Regions from separate parts of the Thermorhabdus hydrogeniformans genome, predicted to be linked through region 1. Evidence: riboswitches for the same ligand, from Rfam matches in the RefSeq annotation. Region 1 holds a riboswitch; the other holds the start of a gene.
The links. Region 1 has a riboswitch for S-adenosylmethionine ahead of ACKX14_RS10240 (ABC transporter substrate-binding protein). Riboswitches for the same ligand answer to the same signal wherever they lie in the genome.

Region 1 (4,599 bases):
TACCCAATATAAGCCCGGTATACAAGACTTTTGATTCAATCTGCTGCTCCGCAGCATCCGGAACCTGCACCACTGCCAGCAAGGCAAGCCAAATGATGGCCGCACCTAGTCTGGTAACTGTTTTGCTGTACATTGCTTGGATACCCCCTTTCCTAACAGCTCACCCATAATCTCAAGCTTCTCCTTTTGTTGTGCTAAAGGTTCGGATAATTCGTCATAAAGTAAAGATAATAGATGGGATTTTAAAGCGATATATTCGGAAGACCGTGTAAGGCCGGTCCGGTTTCTCGGACGCTCAAAATTAACCTCAACTATCTGTTTAACCCTGCTTGGCCGTCGAGTCATAACCACGATCCGGTCGGACAGGATTAGGGCCTCGTCTATATCGTGGGTTACTAATAAAACGGTCTTGCGGTCAGATTCCCAAAGATGCAGGAGGAGGTCCTGGAGATGGACTCTGGTCAGGGCATCGGCAGCCCCGAAAGGCTCATCCATCAACAATATTCTGGGATTTAAGGCAAAGGCTCGGGCGATGGCTACCCGCTGCTGCATGCCGCCGGAAAGTTCGCCGGGGTAGTTATTGGCAAAATCTCCTAAGCCCACGATATCCAGGAATTGTCGTGCTTTGACCCGTAAGTCTTTTTTACTCAAACCTTTTTCCACTTCTTCCAGGGCAAAAACGATGTTTTCCAGGGTGGTCATCCACGGAAAGAGGGTATAATCTTGAAATACCACTCCGCGGTCAGAGCCAGGACCGGTCACCTTCCGATTGTTGACTGATACTTCACCGCTGTTGGGGAACTGGAGCCCGGCCACCAGGCTAATGAGGGTGCTTTTGCCGCAGCCGCTGGGCCCTATGATGCTGACAAACTCCCCCTTATGGATATCCAAGTTTACCCCGTCCAAGACCTTGACCGGCACTTTGTTGACTGGGAAATACATTTCAATATTACGAATACTGATCTCTACCATGGTTCCCCTCCTTCGTTAAATCACCTGCGAACTCAATAGCCATAAGCCCCATGGGGCCAAAATTATGCAGAGGGCCTGCAGCAAAGGCTTATTCATTGTTTTTCTGATAGTTCTCCAAAGCTTTCCTGTAGAATGCATCATCCGGGTTGGCTTGGACCAGCTCGTTTAGGGCTTTCCTGTAGAAGCTGGTATCGATGTTACCTGCGGGGTCTTTAGCGTTCGGCTCCAGGTATCCGACTTTCTTCATATTTTCGTAGAATTCAAAAACCGCCTTCTTGTTGGGGTCTGCTGAAATCAGGCTGGTCTTCTCGTCTACCAAGGTAGCCCGGATGGTATCTTTGTCAACCTTTAAGGCATCAGCTACGATATTCAGACTCTCTTCAGGGTTTTCGTTAAAAAACTTCTCGGCTTTAATCAGAGCTTTTAGGAAACTGACCACAGCCTCAGGGTTTTTGGCAACGAAGTCATTGTTGAAAACAACCCGGCAGCAGGGGTGACCGGGAGCCATGTCACCTGTCCACTTGAGAACCTTAATCTCTCCGGTCTTAATGGCAGCATCGGAGTAAGGGGGCCAAGAGATGGCAGCATCCACCTTGCCGGATTGCAGAGCTGCCAGGGAATCTGTGGCCGAAGGAAATTCAACATATTCAAGATCTTCTGGCTTCAGACCGTCTTTTATAAGCTGGGCTTTGACTACAATGTCGCCAGTAGCCATGCGGACAGTGGCAATTTTCTTGTCCTTAAGATCCTTAATCTCTTTAATGGATGAGTCAGCAGGTACTACGATGGCGCTGCCCTCACCAAGGAGCCCCCCAACAATCGTAAAAGGCGCCCCTTTAGAAATGAAGGTCAGAGGGGCGGCGGTTCCCGCGGAACCCACATCCACTTTGCCGGCCTGAAGCAGATTATAGACTTCGGCTGATTTTTTAATTGGTATCAGTTCCACGTCCAGGTTTTCTTCCGCAAAGAAACCTTCAGCCCGGGCTATGTAATACAGAGCCTGGCCAGGAATGGGAAGGTGAGCAACCTTGATCTTTGTTGTTTCTCCGGCTGGCGCGGCTGTACTTTTAGTTTCTTCAGTTTCTTTGGCTTTACCGCAGCCTGCAGTAAAGGATGCCAATAAAGTAGCTATAACCGCAATAACAATCAGTTTTTTCATCATTTTTTATTCCTCCGTCATAAAAATTTAGCCTCTTCTGATAGACAGAAGAGGCTACAGCTAGCATGCACCCCCTCTTATCTATCAGAATGAAAAACTCATTCTGCAGGAATTGGCACATTTCTCAAACCACTTGCTGTTTGAGCTGTTGCCGGGCTTCATTGGGCCAGTCCCTCCGCCTCTCTGGATAAGAGAGTTTTTATTCAGTTTCGCGAAACTGTATTCGATTTGTATTATGAGATTAAGTAATTCGTTAACATCAAATTTTTCCGGCCGCCACTATCGATTTTGGCAATCCCATAATACCCTATATGATTACTTGGAATTATAGCAAAGAGAGTCGCACCTGTCAATACCTGCTAGAAATTTGTTGCAATCATTCCCGGCTTTAAACTTTCACGCCATAACACCCCAAAGCAAGGGGAATAAGCGGGATAAATGTATGTGTGCAGACTGCAGGCAGAACATGAGCTTTTTCACTCGGGCCTTGTGTTGTTCCACGGCAGCGGTCATTCGGCCGCCGCAAGTCTTTCATTGATATAATTCCTGCTGTTCAGCACCTTTTTTAAAAACTGCCCCGTGTAGGAAGCCGGGTTCTCCGCCACTTCCTCCGGCGTGCCCGTGGCCACAATGTTTCCGCCCATGTCGCCTCCTTCGGGCCCCAGGTCTATGATGTAGTCGGCGGTCTTTATAACGTCCAGATTGTGTTCAATGACTATGACGGTGCTGCCGCCATCCACCAGCCTGTGCAGCACGTCGAGCAACTTCTGAATATCCGCCGGATGAAGGCCCGTAGTGGGCTCGTCGAGGATATACAGGGTTCCGCCGTTGCTTTTCCTGGAAAGCTCCGTAGCAAGTTTCACGCGCTGGGCCTCTCCGCCGGACAGCGTGGTGGAAGGCTGCCCCAGTTTAATATAGCCAAGGCCGACATCCTTCATGGTGTCCAGTTTTCTCTTGATTTTGGGGATGTTCTGGAAGAACTCCGCCGCCTCGTCCACCGTCATGTCCAGCACGTCTGCGATGCTCCTGCCCTTGTATTTGACTTCCAGCGTCTCCCGGTTATAGCGCTTTCCTTTGCACACCTCACAGGGGACGTAAATATCGGCTAAAAAGTGCATCTCAATCTTTATTATGCCGTCACCCTTGCATGCCTCGCACCGGCCGCCCCTGACGTTGAAGCTGAACCGGCCGGGTTTGTACCCCCTCATCCTGGCCTCCGGAGTCATGGCAAAGACCTCGCGGATGTCGTTAAATACGTTGGTATAAGTGGCGGGATTGGAACGGGGCGTCCTGCCGATGGGGGACTGGTCTATATTTATGACCTTCTCCACATGCTTTATCCCCAGGATTTTGTCAAACTCTCCGGGGTTTGTCTTGACTTTGTAGAGCTTTTCTTTAAGGGCCTTATAAAGTATCTCATTGACCAGGGTGCTCTTCCCCGAACCGGAGACCCCGGTCACGCAAACAAAAAGCCCAACGGGGAATTTGACATCTATATTTTTCAGGTTGTGCTCCCGGCAGCCTTTAAGTTCCAGCCACCGGCCGTCGGGCTTTCTCCTTTTGACCGGCACCGGTATCCGCTTTTTACCGCTCAGGTACTGACCGGTGATGGATTCCTCGCACCTCTCCACAACCTCCACAGGGCCCGCGGCCACAACCGTTCCGCCGTGTTCCCCGGCACCGGGACCTATATCTATAATGTAATCGGCCGCCCTCATGGTGTCCTCGTCGTGTTCCACCACCAGGACGGTATTCCCAAGATCCCTCAGCTCTTTCAATGTCTTCAAAAGCCTCTCGTTGTCTCGCTGATGAAGGCCTATGCTGGGCTCGTCCAGAATGTAAAGCACACCCACCAGCCGGGAACCTATCTGAGTGGCGAGCCTTATCCGCTGGGATTCTCCGCCGGACAGGGTGCCGGAAGCTCTGTCCAGGGTAAGGTAATCAAGCCCCACATCGGCCAGGAATTTAAGCCTGTTTTTTATCTCTTTCAAGATCTGGTGGGCTATCAGTTCTTCCCTGGATGTGAGCTTTAAATTTTCAAAAAAGCCTGCGGCTTCTCTTACAGAAAGCGCCGTAACATCGGCTATGGACTTTCCGCCCACCGTCACCGCGAGGCTCTCGGGTTTTAGCCTTGCTCCTTTGCACGCGGGACAGGGCTTTGTGCTCATGTACTCTTCTATCTCTTCCCTGGACCATTCGGAATCGGTTTCCTGATAACGACGCTTGAGATTGTTTATTACTCCTTCAAAATAACCCGTGTAGCGCCTTGTGTTGCGGCTGAAGCGGCTCTCGTAATAAAATTCTATAGGCTCCGCGGAGCCGTATAAAATGATATCCACCATCTCCTGCGGCAGATCTTTTACAGGGGTGTCCACGTCATAGCCGTAGTGCTCGAGCAGAGCCTGCAGCATCTGGAAGTAATACCCGTCAGGGCTGCTGTTCCATGGTGCCACGGCGCCTTCCGCTAT
Region 2 (4,599 bases), on a different contig from region 1:
GCGGTGTTTAACCGCCTGATAAAACCTCTCATTTCCGCCGGAAAATACAGCATATCCGTATCTATGCCTATCATAAATACTCTGGCTTTGATGCGCCTTATGGCTTTTTCCAGGGAGCCGTAGGGTTCTGCGATGTCGTGCCGGTTCATCGCCCTCACAAGGCAGAGGTAAGTATTGGCATCAAAACGATTGACAAAAATCTCTCCCTGGTGCTCCAGATAGCTTTCCACCTGGAAAAGTCCCTTTTCCGGATCCATTTTCCTGTCAAACCTTCGCTCGAAAAGTTCGTCGCTTTTGTATGTGAGGGTACCTATCATCCTGGCCAGGGAAAGCCCTCTCACCGGCTGACCGACAGAATAGTAGTCTCCGTTTCTCCAGGCCGGGTCGTTCTCTATGGCCTTTATGCCCGCGTAATTGAAGGCAACGGCAAGCGGAGAGAGTTTATGGGTGGCGGCTATGGGCACTACCGCCTCCACAAAATCGGGAAAGGTCACCGCCCACTCCAGGGCTTGCATACCACCCATGGAACCACCGATGGCCATCCTTAATTTCTTTATCCCCAGGTAATCCAGCAAAATTTTTTGCAATCTTACCATATCCCGTATATTTATGGGAGGAAAACCCATGCCGTAAGGTACATTTGTTCGTGGATTAACGGAGGATGGGCCCGTGGTGCCCCTGCATCCTCCCAGGACATTGGAGCATATGACAAAATATCTGTCCGTATCCAGGGCCCGTCCGGTACCGATCATGGGGTCCCACCAGCCTGGTTTTGGGTCCCGGTTGGTGTAAACTCCCGCCGCATGTGCATCCCCTGTCAAGGCGTGCAAAACCAGGACGGCGTTATCTTTTTGCCGGTTTAATCTGCCGTAAGTCTCATAGGCCACCTGGATGTAATCGAAAGTATACCCGCTCTCGGTAGTGAATTCAATCTCCTCTTTTGTAAAGGAAAACAGACGCTCTTTAACTATCACGGGCTTCCTCCTTCCGGATGAATTAAACAGCCGCAAGGCCCCTTTCCAGATCCTCCAATATGTCCTCAATATCTTCGATACCAACGGATATTCTTATCATGTCTGGAGTGACTCCCGCCGCCAGTTGTTCTTCCGGGCTCAGTTGCTGGTGGGTGGTGCTGGCCGGGTGTATCACCAGAGACTTCGCGTCGCCCACATTTGCAAGATGAGAGAAAAGCCTCACGCTTTCTATAAATCTTTTTCCCGCTTCCAGACCCCCTTTAATTCCAAAGGTGAATATGGCTCCGGGGCCCTCCGGCAGGTATTTTTGGGCCAGCGGGTAATATGGGGACTCGGCAAGCCCCGGGTAATTGACCCACACGACTTTTGGATGATTATTGAGAAACTCCGCCGCCTTTTGGGCGTTTTCCACATGGCGCTGCATTCTCACGTGGAGAGTCTCCAGTCCCTGCAGCAGCAAAAAGGCATTGAAGGGACTCATGCAGGCTCCCATATCCCTGAGGAGCTGGGTTCTCGCTCTGGCTATATAGGCGGCTTTTCCGAAGACTTCGGTGTATACTATGCCGTGGTAACTGGGGTCCGGTTCGGTCAATTCGGGGAATTTACCATTTGTCCAGTCGAACTTCCCCGAGTCCACGATAATCCCTCCTATGCAGGTGCCGTGCCCGCCGATAAATTTCGTGGCGGAGTGCACCACTATGTCGGCACCGAATTCAAAGGGCCTGCACAGGTAGGGTGTGGCGAAGGTATTGTCCACGATAAGGGGTACGCCCGCATCATGGGCTATTTTTGCCACTTCTTCCACATCCAGGATGTCTATCTTCGGGTTGCCGATTATTTCCCCGTAAAGCGCTCTGGTCCGGGGCCCTATGGCCTTTCTATAATTTGCCGGGTCGCTGGGATCAACAAATTTTACTTGTATGCCCAGCCGTTTTAATGTCGATGCCAGAAGGTTATGAGTCCCGCCATACAGATTACTTGAAGAGACGATTTCATCTCCGGCCTTTGCGATATTCATTATGGAATAGGCTATGGCCGCCTGGCCGGAAGAAAGGGCCAGCGCCCCAACGCCGCCTTCGAGAGCGGCCATGCGTTTTTCCAGCACATCCTGCGTGGGGTTCATGATGCGGGTATATATATTTCCTTCCTCTTTCAGGGCAAACAGGTTTGCGGCATGTTCGGTACTCTTGAACACATAGGAGGTGGTCTGATAGATGGGTACCGCCCTGGACCCCGTAACGGGGTCCGCCTCCTGCCCCGCATGAAGGGCCAGCGTGTTGAATCTGTAATTTGTCATAATGATTCCTCCTCCGGTTTTTGTATAAAAAAAACCCCCTTCGATAAGAAGAGGGTTTTTGACCACCTTCCTCTTATCTCTCAAAACGCCTGGCGTTTTGCAGGAATTGGCACCATTTTAGAAGCAAAGCTTCTAACGGTTGCCGGGTTTCATAGGGCCAGTCCCTCCACCACTCTTGATAAGAGGTTTTACAACCTTTATCATATTCAATTTTTATTGATTATATCAGGGGATAAAACCGTTGTCAATATAAATTTATAGGGCGCAGTTAAGATCTAATTTTTTTAAGTTCTTCTACCAGTTTATCGTTGAGTATTCTTATATATGTACCTTTCATGCCCAGCGACCGCGATTCTATGACGCCGGCGCTTTCGAATTTTCTCAGGGCATTTACAATGACAGACCTGGTGATGCCGACCTTGTCGGCAATCTTGCTGGCCACCAGCAGCCCTTCATTTCCATCCAGTTCTTCAAAAATATGTTCCACCGCTTCCAGTTCCGAAAAGGACAGCGTCCCGATCGCCAGTTGGGCAATGGCTTTCTTGCGCGCCTCTTCCTCAATTTCTTCATTTTTTGACCTCAATATCTCCATGCCCACAACCGTTGCACTGTATTCCGCCAGGACCAGGTCCTCTTCGGTGAACTCCCTGCCAAATCTGGTTAAAACCAGCGTCCCCAACCTTTCCCCGCCGCCGTTAATCGGCACTATTGTCATCAACATGCCTGTGCCGGGACCCTGGGCAGTGCTTTCCTCAGCCATCTCAAGGGCATCCGGAGTTAGATTGGGCCTTGTCTCCCGGATCTCCAGCAGCCTGTCGTTATAATGTTTTGGAAAAACCTTTTCCTCCAGCACCATCTCCCGAACCGGATCGCCATCGGAGTCTTCCATCAAATAAAAGCCCAAAACCTTACCCTTCCGGCTGGCGACATAGGCGTTTACAGACAGCACCTCCCCCAGGATTTTGCATACCTCGTCGAAATCCACCGGGTACCCGGCCGTCCTCTGCAACAATTTGTTGATTTTCCTGGTTTTTTCTAATAAGTTCTCTGCCATAGTACTTCATCCTCCTCAAAATTACTCTTCAAATAAAATTATTAGCATAATTTACATGTTTTAAACTTCAAATATTACATTTTCACAAAAAATTGCACAATTGCTTGAATTCGCCTTAATGTTGAATGGACGTTTTTCCCCCTGAAAGGTTCGGATGTTTTTAAAAAAACAAAGGATCGATTAACTTAACTTAAAAATGGGCAACGGTACAAAAAAAATTTGTTAATATTAAATCTTAATACTTACGTATATAGTAAATATAATGGGCAAAGTACAGAATAATTTCAGTCAGGAGAATTGCGCTGATGTCTGCAGGAATTTTTCCTTTTTGTCCCGTTTCTCCGCCCAGGATGGCAAATAATATCAAAATGGTCCACCAGAACGCTCCGTTAGCCGCTTTGGCGGTGATAAACTCTTTGCGTTCATCGGGCTCTGCCGCCCAGACTTCCAGCTTTCCGGATTTTATTTGATTTATGCGTCTCACCGCCAGAGTGATCCCCGAAATATATGCGGCCGAACCTGTCAGCCAAATAAATGCTACCGGAGTATCAAGTTCCTGTTTTATAAAACTTATCACAAACCATATGGCGGCACCCGCGAGATATACGCCTCCGAACCACAGGTAACTGCGGAGGTGCTTTATAGCCCTATCCTGCATGCTGTTTTTCTTTGACATTATCATCAACTCCCATATAAAAATTTATTCCCAATCAGACGGTTCCAGGATGAAGATTTGTTCCATCGGAAGTTCAAAAATATTCGCCATTTTCAGTGCGAGAATTATCGAAGGTTTATAACGCCCCGTTTCAATGGCGTTAATGGTCTGGCGGGAGACATGCACTTTTTTCGCCAGCTGCTCCTGGGTTAATCCTTTCTCCTCTCTGAGTTTTTTAACATAGTTTTTTATAAAAGCCACCTCCCAACATCGGTGTAAAGTTAGCTTTACACCGATTATATCATTTGAACAAGGTTTTGTAAAGTATGCTTTACATCTCATGCATTAGAGTTGCGTCTATTCAGTGTCCAGAATACAAAAGTATTCTTCCAGTGGCAGCCAGAAAATCAGATTAAATGCGGTAAAAAGTTTAGTAGATTTAACTGCAGCATACCGACGGTATATTTTTGTAACCAGGTATCGCTTAAGTGCTTACTTTAACAATTCAGCCATAAAATTTATACTATTATTAGCGATATCTTAAGTCAAAAGGAAGTGATGGTGTGGAAAACTTTGTTTTCAAAAACCCCACAAAAATTATTTTCGGAAAGGGGACGGA

Region 2: another riboswitch for S-adenosylmethionine. It lies ahead of ACKX14_RS09885 (homocysteine synthase); the one in region 1 lies ahead of ACKX14_RS10240 (ABC transporter substrate-binding protein).

Annotation. Positions count from the first base shown of each region.
Region 1 covers NZ_JBJYKD010000019.1:35,889-40,487, reverse strand. Annotated here, with positions in the region: gene ACKX14_RS10250 (ABC transporter permease) at 1-133, opposite strand, end outside; gene ACKX14_RS10245 (ABC transporter ATP-binding protein) at 106-972, opposite strand; gene ACKX14_RS10240 (ABC transporter substrate-binding protein) at 1,061-2,134, opposite strand; SAM riboswitch class I at 2,206-2,325, opposite strand; gene uvrA (excinuclease ABC subunit UvrA) at 2,641-4,599, opposite strand, start outside.
Region 2 covers NZ_JBJYKD010000018.1:14,614-19,212, forward strand. Annotated here, with positions in the region: gene metX (homoserine O-acetyltransferase MetX) at 1-974, opposite strand, end outside; gene ACKX14_RS09885 (homocysteine synthase) at 997-2,271, opposite strand; SAM riboswitch class I at 2,342-2,456, opposite strand; gene codY (GTP-sensing pleiotropic transcriptional regulator CodY) at 2,540-3,325, opposite strand; gene ACKX14_RS09895 (hypothetical protein) at 3,561-4,001, opposite strand; gene ACKX14_RS09900 (helix-turn-helix transcriptional regulator) at 4,026-4,241, opposite strand; gene ACKX14_RS09905 (iron-containing alcohol dehydrogenase) at 4,544-4,599, shown strand, end outside.